4 regions of the Pantoea brenneri genome follow, and region 1 is predicted to be linked to each of the others. Evidence: predicted binding sites of a transcription regulator. Region 1 holds the regulator's gene; each other region holds the start of a gene.
What was found. Region 1 encodes PurR, which represses purine synthesis genes. Its sites were predicted from a motif close to CANGCAAACGTTTGCNTG; they were not measured.
Positions count from the first base shown of each region.

Region 2: AABB92_RS07945 (amino acid aminotransferase) is a predicted target of PurR. The motif match lies at 1,395-1,412, and genes of this name have one in related genera.
Region 3: glyA (serine hydroxymethyltransferase) is a predicted target of PurR. The motif match lies at 2,328-2,345, and genes of this name have one in related genera.
Region 4: rbsD (D-ribose pyranase) is a predicted target of PurR. The motif match lies at 1,938-1,955, and genes of this name have one in related genera.

Region 1 is NZ_JBCGBG010000001.1:1,348,389-1,352,588, forward strand. It holds gene AABB92_RS06285 (C40 family peptidase) at 48-842, shown strand; gene cydH (cytochrome bd-I oxidase subunit CydH) at 902-991, opposite strand; gene purR (HTH-type transcriptional repressor PurR) at 1,273-2,298, shown strand; gene punR (DNA-binding transcriptional activator PunR) at 2,295-3,200, opposite strand; gene punC (purine nucleoside transporter PunC) at 3,307-4,200, shown strand, end outside.
Region 2 is NZ_JBCGBG010000001.1:1,688,941-1,693,140, forward strand. It holds gene ompF (porin OmpF) at 73-1,239, shown strand; gene AABB92_RS07945 (amino acid aminotransferase) at 1,477-2,667, shown strand; gene AABB92_RS07950 (MBL fold metallo-hydrolase) at 2,702-3,331, opposite strand; gene mepK (peptidoglycan L,D-endopeptidase MepK) at 3,371-3,919, opposite strand; gene ldtD (L,D-transpeptidase) at 4,105-4,200, opposite strand, start outside.
Region 3 is NZ_JBCGBG010000001.1:116,870-121,069, reverse strand. It holds gene AABB92_RS00590 (3-phenylpropionate MFS transporter) at 1-833, opposite strand, end outside; gene glyA (serine hydroxymethyltransferase) at 962-2,215, opposite strand; gene hmpA (NO-inducible flavohemoprotein) at 2,545-3,729, shown strand; gene glnB (nitrogen regulatory protein P-II) at 3,782-4,120, opposite strand.
Region 4 is NZ_JBCGBG010000006.1:223,401-227,600, forward strand. It holds gene qseC (quorum sensing histidine kinase QseC) at 1-561, opposite strand, end outside; gene qseB (quorum sensing response regulator transcription factor QseB) at 549-1,220, opposite strand; gene AABB92_RS19470 (YgiW/YdeI family stress tolerance OB fold protein) at 1,383-1,784, shown strand; gene rbsD (D-ribose pyranase) at 1,967-2,386, shown strand; gene rbsA (ribose ABC transporter ATP-binding protein RbsA) at 2,394-3,902, shown strand; gene rbsC (ribose ABC transporter permease) at 3,899-4,200, shown strand, end outside.

The sequences.
Region 1 (4,200 bases):
TTTGTCGCGGTGCGTAGTGGCCCTGACAACTTAACTAAAACCGGACTATGCGTTTAATCATTACGCTTTTCATCCTTGCCTTTGCGCAACTGTTCTTCAACATCGCTTCTGCTTCCCCGCAGGCGCCGGTGAATGTCAGTTCGCATAAAGCAGAGAAAAAGAGTGCGCGCGAAGATGAGCGCCGCAAGCGTCGCCCGTTGAAAACGTCGGCGAAGAAAACACGCGTCAGCCCGGTCCAGAAGCTCAAACTCAAAAAACAGAAAAAAAGCGAACTCACCGCCAGTCATCTTCCCGCAAAGAAAAGCAAAACCCTGCTCAAAACCGCCAGTAAGAAACGCTACGGCCATCAGCGTCTGCTTAAAACGGCTGACGCCAGCAGCAATGACAGCGGTGACACCGGCACCATTAAAATGAGCAAGTCACATCGCCAGCGCTACCAGAAGGCGCGCGAGACGGCGATGACCAAGTTGATGGGCCAGCTGGGTAAACCCTATCAGTGGGGCGGCACCTCACCGCACACCGGTTTCGACTGCAGCGGTCTGGTGTGGTACGCCTATAAAGATCTGGTTAAATTTAAGATCCCGCGTACCGCCAATGAGATGTACCACCTGCGCGACGCCGCGCCGGTAAAACGTGAGTCGCTGGAGAAAGGCGATTTAGTCTTCTTCCGGATTAATGGTCGCGGCACCGCCGATCACGTTGGGGTTTATCTCGGCAACGGCAAATTTATTCAGTCGCCACGCACCGGCAAAGATATTCAGATCAGTGCGCTGGGTGAAGATTACTGGCAGCGCCACTACATCGGCGCGCGTCGGGTGATGACGCCGAAAACCATTCGTTAAGCGGATTCGCTACGCGAATAACCAGACAGAGAAAAGCCGGGCGATGCCCGGCTTTTTCATTAGTGCAGCACAGCTGTAAAGCTAAAGGCGACAATCATCAGCAGACAGCCGACGGTAGTCATCAGGGCCAGTTTCAAATCTGTACTCATTTACCGCTCCTTAGTCACACATTTTGTAGGGATAAGCCATTTTCCCATACGGGCCGGTAAAAATCTCGTTTTATCCGTCCAGCCTTGTTAGAATCCTGCCTTTGTTGCGCAACGCGCGCAGCCCCGGTTCCGTTTGCTCTCCTTTTCAGGCGCTCATTACCCGCCAGACGCCTGTTTACCGGCCAGAAAAGCTGCATAATTGCGGAGAAAACCCTGAGCAGACGCAAACGTTTAACATTATGCTTATCATTGCGTTAGATAAGCCCTGGAGTCCGATTTTAATGGCAACAATTAAAGATGTGGCAAAACGCGCCGGCGTCTCAACGACCACCGTTTCGCACGTCATCAACAAAACGCGTTTTGTCGCTGAAGAGACGCGCAACGCCGTCTGGCAGGCGATTCAGGAACTGCACTATTCGCCGAGCGCCGTAGCGCGCAGCCTGAAAGTGAATCACACCAAAACGCTGGGCCTGCTGGCAACCTCGAGCGAAGCGCCCTACTTTGCTGAAATTATTGAGGCGGTGGAGAATCACTGCTTCGACAAAGGTTACACCCTGATTCTGGGCAATGCGCATAACGACCTGCAAAAGCAGCGTGCCTATCTCAGCATGATGGCGCAGAAGCGCGTCGATGGTTTGCTGGTGATGTGCTCTGAGTATCCGGACGATCTGCTGAAGATGCTGGAAGAAAATCGTAATATCCCGATGGTGGTGATGGACTGGGGCGAGTCACGCGCCGACTTCACCGACACGGTGCTGGATAATGCGTTTCAGGGCGGCTATCTGGCCGGACGTTATCTGATTGAGCGCGGTCACCGTGAGATTGGCGCGATTCCCGGTCAGATGGAGCGCAACACCGGCGGTGGACGTCATGCTGGTTTCCTCAAGGCGCTGGAAGAAGCCGGCATTCAGCCGCGTGCCGAATGGATCGTGCAGGGCGACTTCGAACCGGAATCAGGCTATCAGGCGATGCAGCAGATCCTGTCGCAGAAACAGCGCCCGACCGCGGTGTTCTGTGGTGGTGATATCATGGCGATGGGCGCGATTTGCGCCGCCGATGAGATGGGTTTGCGGGTGCCGCAGGACATTTCGGTGATCGGATATGACAATGTGCGCAACGCGCGCTACTTCGCGCCTGCGCTGACTACCGTGCATCAGCCAAAAGCACAACTGGGTGAGAAAGCGCTGGAGATGCTGCTTGACCGCATCACCAGTAAACGAGAGGTTTCTCAGACCATCGAAGTGCATCCGACGCTGATTGAACGTCGTTCCGTGGCTGACGGTCCGTTCCGCGACTATCGCCGTTAATCTTCGCTTAACCACTCCTGATTAAGCGTTTGCGCATCACCCAGATAGCTGAGTAACCAGCCCGTCGCCGGTGATGCGCGATCTTCCGCCCAGCTTACGCAACAGGGGCTGTCCGGAAATGCAACCGGCAACGTCAGCTCCACCAGCGCTCCGCTGTCCAGTAATGGCCGCGCCAGATGCCCCGGCACCATCGCCACACACAATCCCGCCAGCACGCAATCCAGGCCGGTCTGCCATTCCGGCACCACCAGACGACGCTGATTGTCGAGCGTCCACGTCATCCGGCGTGGCAGCGCGCGTGAGGTATCTTCCAGCACCAGCGACGGCCAGCTGCGCAGGGTGTCGTCATCAATCTGACTCACGCCAGTCAGCGGATGGTGGTTCGCCACCACGCAGCGCCAGTTGAGCGTCCCCATGTCGCGAAAGGCAAAGCGTCCGCCGACCGGTATCGCCTGAGTGGCGCCGATGGCCACTTCAACCCGATCATCCGCCAGCGCATCCCAGACGCCGTTAAACACTTCATAACTGATGTGCAACTCCATGTCGGGGAAATGGCGGTAAAAATCTTTGACTAACTGCCGGGTGCGCTGCGGCTTGACGATGCAGTCGACCGCAATACTCAGCTGTCCACGCCAGCCGTTAGCCAGCTGCTGACACTGGCGGCGGGTGGCGAGCATTTTTTTGATAACGCTGCGCCCTTCACGGACAAAATGCTCGCCAGCGGGGGTTAATACCACCTCGCGATGCTGGCGCTCAAACAGCGGTACCGCCAGCCACGTTTCCAGCTGACGCACGGTATAGCTGATAGCAGACGGCACCCGATGCAGCTCCTGCGCCGCGGCGCTGAAGCTGCCACCGCGCGCCACCGCATCCACCACCTCTAATGCATATTCTGACCACATAATCTGCCTTCAAATTTTTTAACAGCAACCGGCAAATATTAGCGTTTCACAGCGGCAAACGCACCTTTTACACTCTGCCGCGTTCAACCTGCAAAATGAGAATCAGATGTCACCGTCAAAAGGATTTATGCCTTATCTCGCTCTGCTGAGCATGCTGGGCTTTTTAGCCACCGATATGTACCTGCCCGCCTTCGGCGCGATGCAGCAAACTTTTAACACCTCACCCGGCCTGATCAGCGCCAGTATGAGCCTGTTCCTGGCGGGCTTTGCCTGCGGTCAGCTGTTCTGGGGACCGCTGTCAGATCGCATCGGCCGCAAGCCGGTATTGCTGGCCGGTCTGGCGCTGTTTGCCGTCGGCTGCGCCGGTATGCTGTGGGTCAATAATATCTATCTGATGCTGGCGCTGCGCTTTATTCAGGCGATCGGCGTCTGTGCCGCAGCCGTTAGCTGGCAGGCGCTGGTTGTAGATCGTTATCCGGCGGCGCGCGCCAACAAGGTGTTCGCCACCATTATGCCACTGGTGGCACTCTCGCCAGCGCTGGCGCCGTTGCTGGGCGCCTGGCTGATCAGCCATTTTCACTGGCGGTCTATTTTTCTGGTGCTGACGCTGATTGCCGTGGCCTTGATCCTCACTACCCTGCGTCTGCCGGCCAGCCGTAAAGCCAAAGGTGAGCAAGGCGCACAGCCTGGCTTTTTCACTCTGCTGAAGTCGCGGGTCTACAGTGGCAACGTGCTGATCTACTCCGCCTGTTCCGCCAGCTTTTTTGCCTGGCTGACCGGCTCGCCGTTTATTCTGGCCGATCTGGGCCTGACGCCAGCCGACATCGGTCTGAGCTATCTGCCACAAACCTTTGCATTCCTGATTGGCGGTTTCGGCTGCCGCGCCCTGCTCAACCGTTTTGCTGGTGCACAGTTGCTGCCGTGGCTGCTGGCGATCTACAGCCTGAGCATTCTGGCGCTGTTTGCGGTTGCGCTTTCCGGCCACAGTACGCTGGTCAGC
Region 2 (4,200 bases), 340 kb from region 1:
TTCAAGGTTCCCGTAAAGGTTTCTTGACGGCAGTGGCAGGTGTACAAATAACTCCAACGAGGGTAATGAATAATGATGAAGCGCAATATTCTTGCAGTGGTTATCCCTGCTCTGTTAGCCGCAGGCGCAGCAAACGCAGCCGAAATTTATAATAAAGACGGCAACAAACTGGACCTGTACGGTAAAGCCGTTGGCCTGCACTACTTCTCTGATAACGATGCTGCCGATAACGATGGCAACAATGGCGACAAATCTTACGTTCGCTTCGGCTTCAAGGGTGAAACTCAGATTAACGACCAGCTGACCGGTTACGGCCAGTGGGAATACAACGTTCAGGCCAACAACTCTGAAGGTTCTGACGCACAGAATGGCAACAAAACCCGTCTGGGCTTTGCTGGTCTGAAATTCGGTGATGCTGGCTCAATCGACTACGGCCGTAACTACGGTGTGGTTTACGATGCAATCGGCTGGACCGATATGCTGCCAGAATTCGGTGGCGACTCAGGCTACTCAGATAACTTCATGAACGGTCGTAGCACCGGCCTGTTGACCTACCGCAACACCAACTTCTTTGGCCTGGTAGATGGCTGGGACTTTGCCGCTCAGTACCAGGGCAAAAACGAGCGTAGCGACCTGCGTCGTGCTAACGGCGACGGCTGGGGCTTATCAACCTCTTATACCTCACCAATTGGTCTGGGTATCGTGGGTGCCTATAGCAGCAGCGATCGTACTAACGACCAGGCTGCTGGCGCACGTACCACTATTACTCCTGCTGCTGGCGGCGATGGCGTCACCACTACCACAGGTCAGGGCGCGGGCAAACGTGCTGAGAACTGGGCAACCGCTATCAAGTATGATGCAAACAATGTTTACCTGGCTGCAATGTACGGTGAAACGCGTAACTCAACCCCAGTTACCGCTACCGGTACGCTGGCAAACGGAGACAAATTCTCTGTAGCGGGCTTTGCCAACAAAGCACAGAACATTGAACTGGTTGCACAGTATCAGTTCGACTTCGGTCTGCGTCCATCTATCGCCTACGTTCAGTCTAAAGGCAAAGATATCGAAGGCGTGGGCGATGCTGACCTGATCAAATACATTGATATCGGCGCAACCTACTACTTCAACAAAAACATGTCTACCTATGTGGACTATCAGATCAACCAGCTGGATGACGACAACCGTCTGGGTCTGAACACTGATGATACTGTAGCGGTTGGCCTGGTTTACCAGTTCTAATCTCGCTGTCAGAAGATGTTTAAAGACGGGGCCATCGGCCCCGTTTTTTTATGTCTGTTATCCGGTGATAACCTCTTTCTTCCGCTCCTTTCCTCATTGATGCTCCACTGACTGCGGTCAGAGCGGAAGCAGGCGCGCAAAATGTATCAATAAGTCTCGCAAACGGTTGGCTTTTGCCTGGCCTGACGCTAACCTGAGAACTCATTTTGCTAACGTTCCCGCTACTGGACCTGACTCATGTTTGAATCGATCTCTGCTGCACCCGCCGATCCCATTCTTGGGCTGGCCGATCTGTTTCGCGCTGACGACCGCCCTAACAAAATTAACCTGGGTATCGGCGTCTATAAAGACGAAACCGGCAAGACCCCGGTGCTGACCAGCGTTAAGAAAGCCGAACAGTACCTGCTGGAAAACGAAACCACCAAAAACTATCTCAGCATTGATGGTCTGGCTGATTTTGCACGCTGTACCCAGGCGCTGTTGTTTGGCAACCAGAGCACGCTGATTACCGCCGGTCGTGCGCGGACAGCACAAACCCCGGGCGGTACTGGTGCGCTGCGCGTTGCGGCGGATTTCCTTGCCACTCAGACCAGCGTGAAACGGGTATGGGTCAGCAATCCCAGCTGGCCGAACCACAAAAATGTGTTCAATGCTGCCGGTCTTGAGGTGTGTGAATACCAGTATTACGATGCGGAAAATCACACGCTCGATTTTGAAGGCCTGCTGGCGTCGCTGAAACAGGTACAGGCGGGCGACGTGGTGCTGTTCCACGGCTGCTGCCATAATCCAACCGGTATCGATCCAACGGCCGAACAGTGGCAGCAACTGGCGCAGCTGTCGCAGGCTGGCGGCTGGTTACCGTTGTTTGACTTTGCCTATCAGGGCTTCGCCCGTGGCCTTGAGGAAGATGCTGAAGGACTGCGTATTTTTGCCGCGTCGCATCAGGAACTGATTGTCGCCAGCTCTTATTCTAAGAACTTTGGTTTGTATAACGAGCGCGTCGGGGCCATTACGCTGGTGGCCGCTGATGCCAACGTGGCTGATACCGCCTTCAGTCAGGTGAAGTACACTATCCGCGCCAACTATTCCAATCCGCCAGCTCACGGTGCGGCCGTGGTTGCCACCATCCTCGGTAATGATGCACTGCGTACCATCTGGGAGCAGGAGCTGTCAGACATGCGCCAGCGTATTCAGCGTATGCGCCAGCTGTTCGTCAATACCCTGGCAGAGAAAGGTGCGCAACGTGACTTCAGCTTCATCATCCGGCAGAACGGGATGTTCTCATTTAGCGGCCTGACTAAAGATCAGGTAATTCGTCTGCGCGAAGAGTTTGCGGTCTATGCGGTTAATTCAGGACGGGTAAACGTTGCGGGCATGACGCCAGACAATATGTCGGCGCTGTGTGAGGCGATTGTCGCGGTGCTGTAATCGTGATGAAAAAATGGGCCAGCCGGCCCATTTTTTATTGCAGAAAAGGATTGCTGATCCGTTCACGCCCCAGCGTTGAAATCGGACCGTGTCCCGGCACGAAAGTCACATCATCGCCCAGCGGCAGTAATTTTGTCCGGATGGCATCAATTAGCTGCTGATGATCGCCCTGCGGGAAATCAGTGCGACCAACACCGCCGTTGAAAATCACATCACCTGAGATCAGTAAGCGTCCCTGACGATCAAAGAACACCACATGACCCGGCGAATGGCCCGGACAGTGCAATACTTCCAGCGAGACTAACCCTACCTGCACGCTGTCACCCTCTTCCAGCCAGCGATCCGGCGTGAAAGGCGCACACTCTTCCAGCCCGAACATTCGGCTCTGCGTCGGAAGCGCTTCCAGCCAGAAAGCATCGCGTTTCTGCGGTCCGACGATGGGCACCTGATAAAACGCCGCGAGTTCGACCGCTGCCCCGACATGATCGAGATGTCCATGGGTGAGCAGAATCTGCGCGGGTTTCAGTTTGTGTTGTTCCAGCGTTTGTTTGATACGTTCGGCATCACCGCCCGGATCGACCAGCGCCGACTCCCCGGTGGTATCGCACCAGATAACCGAGCAGTTCTGAGCAAAGGCTGTAACAGGAATAATATGGTAATTCATAACGCTCCATGACCGGCTCACGCAGCGTTGCCGGCGTCGTTACCAGTGCCTGATCGGCCCGGTATCAATGTGCACAAAGTTGCTGCGAGGATAATATCCTACACCACCCGCGCGCAGAGATAACACCGCTTTGCGTACATTGGCTAAGGTCACGCCTTCAATGTGAAAATCCATCGCCTGACCTTTGGTGTGGTAGCTGTGTTTTGCCACGCCAGGCCCGCTTTCACGCAACATATTATTAGTAGCCAGTGAGCGATAACCGGAAACCAATTGTACTGGCTTACGGGTTTCCAGCAGCGCCTGCAGACGGAAAATCTGGTCGAACAGATGGGGGTCGATGCTTTTCACTTTATTGGCGCGATAGTCACGGAAAAAATGATTTAAACGTGATAACTCATCCCTGTCGTAACTCTTACCATTAAAAAATTCAGTTTTAAGGGTTTCACCCGTGTGAAGGTTGTTAAGTGTTAATACCCGCGGGCGAGAAGTTGAAAGTGAAGCCCTTGCAGAAGCTGGCAATAATGCCAGTCCGGCGGCAGCACTTCCGCAAAGCAGTAGCTTGCGACGAAAAGAATCAATAGTAGACATTAACCGTATTACCTGAGAGTGAAGCCATAGAAATGTGCAAAAAGCGCACAGGCCGAACCATAACTTTCTCTCACAGAGGCGTCAACCCATCCCGGGTGGCTTTGTGCGGCGATCCCGGGCGGGATCGCCTTTTGATGAAGAATTTTGCTTACGGCGGCAGACGGCTAACGATTGAAAATCAATCACTAGAGCAGCAATTGCTCAGCCCGCTTTAACGCCTGGCTGCCTGAACGTGCCGTGTCATCATAATTGTAAATATCTGTTCGGAACTGTGGTTTGCC
Region 3 (4,200 bases), 1.2 Mb from region 1:
ATACCCGATAGCAGCAGCAAATCGCGCGCGCTCCAGCGACGAAACAGGCGATTGCTGAGCGCAAAAATAATAATCTCCGCCACCACGCCCAGCGACCAGAGATAGCCCACCGTTGAGGCCGAATAGCCGCTCTCCTGCCACCAGATAGCACTGAAGCCGTAATAGGCGGCATGCGCCCCCTGCAGCAGCGTCACGCACAGCATAAAACGCCAGACCGCATTCTCACGCAGCAGGTCACGCCAGACCGGCCAGCCACCGCCTGTTGCGCCCTGCCGCTCATTCCCCTGCGGATGGGTGGCTGGGGTGAGCATCATCCCGGCCAGCATGCTGAGCGCCCCCACCGACAGTAACAACAAAATTGCCTGCGAAGAGTAAGCGCTGACCAGCACCCCGGTCAGCGCCGAACTGATCACAAATGCCAGCGATCCCCACAGCCGTACCGGACCGTAAGCCAGGCCAATCTGCTGCGTCCAGGTGGCGGCAAGCGCATCACTGAGCGGCACCAGCGGCGAGAAAAACAGGTTAAAGCCAATCATCACCGCCAGCAGCCACATCCACTGCTGCCCGACCCAGTAGCCAATGGCGAACAGGCAGGTCATCAGCGCCAGCAGGCGAAGTGCGGTAATTAACTGTGCCGGATTTTTTACCTGCGAGGCGATAAGCAGGCTGCCGACAAAGCGCGCCACCATGCCACATCCCAGCAGCAGACCGATTTTTTCCGCATCAAGGCCGGTGCCTTTGAGCCATACGCCCCAGAAAGGCAGGTAGATGCCGTAACAGAAGAAGTAAGTGAAGTAGCCCAATCCGAGCCATCTGGCGGAGCCGATTGCCATATTCCCTCCAGCAAGTGTGCTGCCTGGCAGCAAGAGTCGGCGCTACTCTGGCAGAGCGCCGCACCTCAGGCAATAAAAAAGGATGGCTGATGCCATCCTTTTTATGCGGTTACACAACAAGTTAACGCTTAAGCATAGACCGGCAGACGGCTGCAGATTTCCAGCACTTTCTGTTTGGTGCGCTCAATGGTCGCTTCGTCGTTGATATTATCCAGCACGTCAGCAATCCAGCCCGCCAGTTCACGTACGTCCGCTTCGTTGAAGCCACGACGCGTAACGGCTGGCGTACCGATACGAATACCCGAGGTGACAAACGGGCTCTTCGGATCGTTCGGGACGCTGTTTTTATTTACCGTGATGTTAGCACGGCCCAGCGCCGCATCGGCTTCTTTACCGGTCAGGTTTTTGCTCACCAGATCGATCAGGAACAGATGGTTATGGGTGCCGCCAGAGACGATGTTGTAGCCGCGTGCGATCAGCACCTCGACCATCGCTTTGGCATTTTTCGCGACCTGCTGCTGATAGGTTTTGAATTCCGGCTCCATCGCCTCTTTGAACGCCACCGCTTTACCGGCGATCACGTGCATCAGAGGACCGCCCTGTCCACCCGGGAACACTGCGGAGTTCAGTTTTTTATACAGCTCTTCGTCACCGTTTTTCGCCAGGATGATCCCGCCGCGCGGACCCGCCAGCGTTTTGTGGGTGGTCGAGGTCACGATGTGCGCATGCGGCACCGGGCTTGGGTAGACGTCAGCGGCAATCAGACCGGCAACGTGCGCCATATCAACGAACAGCCATGCGCCCACGCTATCGGCGATTTCACGCATTTTTGCCCAGTCACATACGCCGGAATAGGCAGAGAAACCGCCGACAATCATTTTTGGCTTATGCGTTTTGGCCAGTTCAGCCAGCTCGTCGTAGTCGATCTTGCCGGTTTCATCGATGCCGTAAGCGACTACGTTGTAGAGTTTGCCAGAAAGGTTAACCGGTGAGCCGTGGGTCAGGTGTCCGCCGTGGGCCAGGTTCATGCCAAGGATGGTATCGCCCGGCTGCAGCAGCGCGGTATAAACCGCGAAGTTCGCCTGAGAACCTGAATGTGGCTGCACGTTAGCGTAATCAGCGCCAAACAGCTGTTTAGCGCGGTCAATCGCTAATTGCTCAACGATATCAACATATTCACAACCGCCGTAGTAGCGTTTGCCTGGATAGCCTTCGGCGTATTTGTTGGTGAGCTGCGAACCTTGCGCCTGCATAACGCGCGGGCTGGTGTAGTTTTCAGAAGCAATCAGTTCGATGTGCTCTTCCTGACGCACTTTCTCTTGCTCCATCGCCTGCCACAACTCGGCATCATAATCGGCAATGTTCATATCACGCTTTAACATCCGCATCTCCTGACTCAGCTAACTTTTTTAACGGCAGTTTAAGCCCCACCGGGGCGAAGGCCCACAGTGTAAACCGTTTTATCAGGTGAAGGTAGGGTGAATCCCCTCTTTTTACGCAAACGATTGGCTATGCAGCGGCACGGGATTTTTACGCTTTTTTCTGGTCAGACTGCGCCACGATTTTTCTTCAGGATGTGACGGAGATTTCCTCATCCAGCGGCCATACGCGGCTTGCCAGGCGATCAGAAAGTTAAAGCGGTTATTTACAGCGCAGCCGGCATGGCTATAAGATGTATTTAAAATGCAACTTTACATGTGAGGTTCCTCCTATGCTTGATGCGCAAACCATCGCGACCGTTAAATCGACCCTGCCCGCCATTGCGGCCTGCGGTCCGAAACTCACCGCCCACTTTTATGACCGCATGTTGTCGCACCATCCCGAACTCAAAAACGTCTTCAACATGAATAACCAGCGCAATGGCGATCAGCGTGAAGCGCTGTTTAATGCAATTTGCGCCTACGGTGCCAACCTGGAAAATCTGGCGGTGCTGCTGCCGGCGGTGGAAAAAATTGCCCAGAAGCATACCAGCCTGAATATTCAGCCTGATCAGTACGCCATCGTCGGCGAAAATTTACTGGCAACTATCAAAGAGCTGCTGGATCCGGGTGAAGAGGTGCTGGCGGCCTGGGGCCGGGCTTACGGCGTGCTGGCAGAGGTGTTTATCCAGCGTGAAGAGCAGATTTATCAGGCCTCGGAACAGCAAACGGGCGGCTGGCGGGGGACCCGCGCCTTCCGCATCAGCGCGATTGAGCAACAGAGCGCGGTAATCAAAAGCTTCACTTTTACGCCGGTCGATGGCGGACCGGTGGCCGCGTTTGAGCCGGGCCAGTACCTGACGGTGCACCTGCAGCCCGCCAGTTTCGAACATCATCAGATTCGCCAGTATTCCCTGACCAACCTGAGTAACGGTAAAGATTACCGCATTGCGGTGAAGCGTGAGGACAAAGGCACGGTTTCTGGCTGGCTGCATCAGTATGGTCAGGTGGGCGATGAAGTGCAGCTGGCTGCGCCGCACGGTGACTTCTTCCTGCAGACTGAGGCTGAAACGCCGGTAGCGCTGATCTCGGCTGGCGTCGGTCAGACCCCGATGCTGGCCATGCTGCATGCGCTGGCCGCGCAGCAGCATCCTGCTGCGGTAAGCTGGCTGCACGCCGCGGAAAATGGCGAGCAGCACGCCTTTGCTGATGAAGTAAAAGCGACCGGCGCACAGCTCAGCGATTTCGTTTCGCAGGTCTGGTATCGTCAGCCTGCCCCGCAGGATGCCGGCGCCTATGATGCGCAGGGCCTGATGGACGTGACGGCGATGGCGGCACGTTTACAGTCACCGCAGACACAGTTCTACCTGTGTGGTCCGCTGGGCTTTATGCAGCATGTGGTGGCGCAGCTGCGTGATGCTGGCGTTGAGGACGCGCGCATCCATTACGAACTGTTCGGTCCGCATAAAGGCATGTGATTGCACCATAAAAAAAGCCCGCATCGCAGCGGGCTTTTTTAATCCGGCGAACTCAGATCGCCTCTTCATCCTCTTCGCCCGTACGAATGCGCACCACACGCGCCACGTCAAAGACAAAGATTTTACCGTCACCGATTTTACCGGTCTGCGCAGTGCGCATGATGGTTTCAACACAGGTATCAACGATATCGTCGCCGACCACCATCTCAATTTTTACTTTCGGCAGAAAGTCGACCATATACTCTGCGCCACGATAGAGTTCGGTATGGCCTTTCTGGCGGCCGAACCCTTTCACTTCACTCACGGTCATGCCGGTGATGCCGACTTCAGCTAAGGCTTCACGTACATCATCGAGTTTGAATGGTTTGATAATCGCATCAATCTTTTTCATGTCAGACCCTTTTCTCTCTCCCTCCGTGGTCGGAAGGGTTTATCAAGTATAAATGTTGCTGGCGCGGCCGGGCAGCGAAT
Region 4 (4,200 bases), on a different contig from region 1:
TAACGGACGTAATTCCGACCAGACCAGGCTGATGAGCAGCAGCAGCATAAAAGGCAGCGCGATCAGCCAGGGTAATACGCTGGCCTGCATCAAATCTCCGGCCATCTCATCGCGATATTCCCTCTCCTGACCGACCACCACGCGAAACTGTTTGTCTGGTGTGGTCAGCCAGACAAAACGCCAGCGGTCATCATCATTGGTGAGCTGGCCATCATGAAAACCCTGGTAGTCCGCTTCAAACGGCAGGTATCTGCCATTATCACCATCGTTGAGCACCTGCCGGCCATCATGGGTGAAGACAGCAAACGCCAGCGCGTCATCATCCTGATCGCCACGGTGGTGCCGCAGCAGCTGTCGGGTTTTTGGCAGGGACGGTGTATCTAGCGAGGCGTAATCGAGGGTCAGCAGGCGCTTGGCCAGCAGCATCTGTTGGGTATCGAACAGCTCATTAATGGTGTCACGCGTCTGATGCCATGCACTGAGGCTGGCGCTGGCCCAGCAGATGCCCAGCAGCAGCACAAAACCGATGCCAAGCCGCAGAAACAGACTTACCGATCGCATTCTGTCGCTCCCAGGGTATAACCCACGCCGTGCAGAGTGCGGATAAACTGGCTGCCGAGTTTCTTACGCAGGTGATGAATATGCACTTCCACCGCATTGCTGGAGACGTCGGCGTCCCAGCTATACAGTTTTTCCTCCAGCTGGCTGCGGGTTAGCACCCGGCCAGGGTTGCGCATAAACAGCTCCAGCAGCGCCAGTTCCCGACTTTTCAGCTCAATCGCCTGGCCGTCGCAGGTAACGCTGTGGCTGTCGGGCTTCAGGACCACGTTGCCATGACGCAGCTCTGGCTGTAGCTGACCATGCCGGCGACGGATCAGCGCCTGTAAGCGAGCAGCTACTTCGGTCAGAGCGAACGGTTTGCAGAGATAATCATCCGCGCCCATCTGCAGCCCTTCAACTCGCTGATCGAGCGCATCACGCGCCGTCAGGATCAGCACCGGTACATCCTGCCCTTGCTGACGCCACTGTCGCAGGATATCCAGTCCGTCCCGTTCGGGCAGTGACAGATCGAGGATCACCGCATCCCACGGCGCGGCGTTTAACGCCTGAAATCCGGCCTCGCCGGAGGTAAACCAGTCGACGCTAAATCCCAGCTTACCCAGTCCCGCTTTAATCCCGTCGCCAATTAAGCGATCGTCTTCTATCAGTAAAATACGCATCATTTCTCCCTGCGGTGATAGCGCTTTATACGAAGCAGACTGCCGCTTGTACAGCGCATTTCGGCGAAAATGGCTTATTTTTGCTTCTTAAGAAGCTGTTAAGAACCTTATGGTCAACTAGGCTCAACAAAACGAAACACATCATGGAAAAGAGGTGACAAAATGAAAAAGCACGCTGCAATTTTAGCTGTCGTTATGCTGGCTTCTGCCCCGGTTTTTGCTGCTCAGCAAGGCGGCTTTGTCGACCCCAATGCCCCGGCGGCGCAGGTTCAGACCCGACAGGGTGGTTTCAGCGCTGACCACACCAGTGTGGTGACGGTGAAGCAGGCGGAAGAGATGAAGGATGACAGCTGGATTACCGTACGCGGTAAGCTGGAAAAACAGATCGGCGATGAAGATTATCTGTTCCGCGATCAGACCGGTACGATGAAAGTCGAAATCGACCATAAGCACTGGAACGGCCAGACTATCTCGCCAAAAGATACCGTTGAGCTGACCGGTGAGCTGGATAAAGATTTCAACAGCATCGAAATGGACGTTAAACAGGTTAAGAAACTGCCTTAATCGTCCACTACGGGACCGCATCAGCGGTCCTTTTTTCTGCCCTGCTGCCCGCCTTAATTCAAATTTCCCGCCGCGTAAGCGAAACGTTTCGATAGCGATCACAAATTTCAGCTTCGCCGATTGAGTTGCTGGCGGCTTTTCATACACTCCTGTCAGCGAAACGTTTCGCTGTGGAGTGAAAAATGAAAAAAGGTCGCTTGTTAAACGCTGAACTCTCTCATGTGATTGCCCGCCTGGGACACACAGATACGCTGACGATTGCCGATGCCGGTTTGCCGATCCCGGCAGGACCGCAACGCATCGATTTAGCCCTGATACCGGGTACGCCCGATTTTATCGCGGTGGTAAAGGCCGTCACGCTTGAGATGCAGGTAGAAAGCGCCCTGATCGCGGAGGAGATTAAGCAGCACAATCCGCAGCTCCATAGCGCACTGCTCGCCGTGCTCGAAGCCTTGCAACAGCACCAGGGAAATACCATCACCATCCGCTACACCAGCCATGATCAATTCAAACAACAAACGCAGCGCAGTCAGGCGGTCATTCGCAGCGGAGAGTGTTCTCCGTTTGCGAATGTCATCCTCAGCGCCGGTGTGACCTTCTGAGGCCGCTATGCAACCTTTACTGCAGCTCAACGGCATTGAAAAATCGTTCCCTGGGGTAAAAGCCCTGAAGGGTGCCTCACTGAATGTCCGGGCAGGACGCGTCATGGCGCTGGTGGGTGAAAACGGCGCCGGCAAATCTACCATGATGAAAGTGCTGACCGGGATATATCAGTTCGACGCCGGTTCGCTGCACTGGCTCGGCAAAGAGACCCGTTTCAATGGCCCTAAAGCGTCACAGGAAGCGGGCATCGGCATTATTCATCAGGAACTGAACCTGATCCCCCAGTTAACCGTGGCGGAGAATATTTTTCTCGGTCGCGAATTTGTTAACCGCTTTGGCCGCATCCAGTGGGCGCGCATGTATGCCGAAGCGGATGCGTTACTTAAGCGGCTTAATCTGCGCTTCAACAGCCACAAGCTGGTCGGCGATCTGTCGATTGGCGATCAGCAAATGGTCGAAATTGCCAAAGTGCTGAGCTTTGAGTCGCAGGTGATCATCATGGATGAGCCGACCGATGCGCTGACGGATACCGAAACGCTGTCGCTGTTCCGGGTGATCAACGAACTGAAAGCGCAGGGCTGCGGCATCGTCTATATCTCACATCGTATGAAAGAGATCTTTGAGATCTGCGATGACGTCACGGTGTTCCGTGACGGCCAGTTTATTGCCGAGCGTCCGGTCAGCGAACTGACCGAAGAGAGCCTGATCGAAATGATGGTCGGTCGCAAACTGGAAGATCAGTATCCTCATCTGGATCAGGCGCCAGGCGAGGTGCGGCTGAAAGTCGATAACGTCAGCGGTCCCGGCGTGCATAACGTCAGCTTCAGCCTGCGCAAAGGTGAAATTCTGGGCATCTCCGGACTGATGGGCGCGGGCCGTACCGAACTGATGAAAGTGCTGTATGGCGCGTTGCCGCGTTATCAGGGCAGCCTGTGGCTCAGCGGTCGGGAAGTGGTGACGCGTTCGCCGCAGGATGGGCTGGCTAACGGCATCGTCTATATCTCGGAAGATCGTAAGCGTGACGGCCTGGTGCTGGGCATGTCGGTCAAAGAGAACATGTCGCTGACCGCGCTGCGCTATTTCAGTCACGGCGGCGGCACGCTGAAGCATGCGGCTGAGCAGCTGGCGGTGGGTGACTTTATCCGGCTGTTCAACGTGAAAACCCCCTCTATGGCGCAGCCGATCGGGCTGCTTTCCGGCGGCAATCAGCAGAAAGTGGCGATTGCCCGCGGCCTGATGACCCGTCCCAACGTGCTGATTCTTGATGAGCCAACCCGTGGCGTCGATGTTGGCGCGAAAAAAGAGATCTACCAGCTGATTAACCAGTTCAAAGCCGAAGGGCTGAGCATCATCCTGGTCTCTTCTGAAATGCCGGAAGTATTAGGAATGAGTGACCGCATCCTGGTGATGCATGAAGGCCGTTTAAGCGGCGAATTTACCCGTGAAGAAGCCACTCAGGAGAGCCTGATGGCCGCCGCCGTAGGCAAGCAACACAGCGAGGATTTAGTGGTATGACGACCCAATCTTTACCTGCCAGCCGTCGCTGGTTTAGCAAAAGCTGGTTACTGGAACAAAAGTCGCTGATTGCGCTGATGGTGTTAATTGCCGTGGTGGCGAGTCAGAGCCCGAACTTCTTTACCGTAGCCAACCTGTTCAACATTCTGCAGCAGACCTCGGTGAACGCCATTATGGCGGTTGGCATGACGCTGGTGATTCTGACCTCAGGTATCGATCTCTCGGTGGGCTCGCTGCTGGCGCTGACCGGGGCGGTAGGCGCGTCGCTGGTCGGCATGGAAGTGAATGCGCTGGTGGC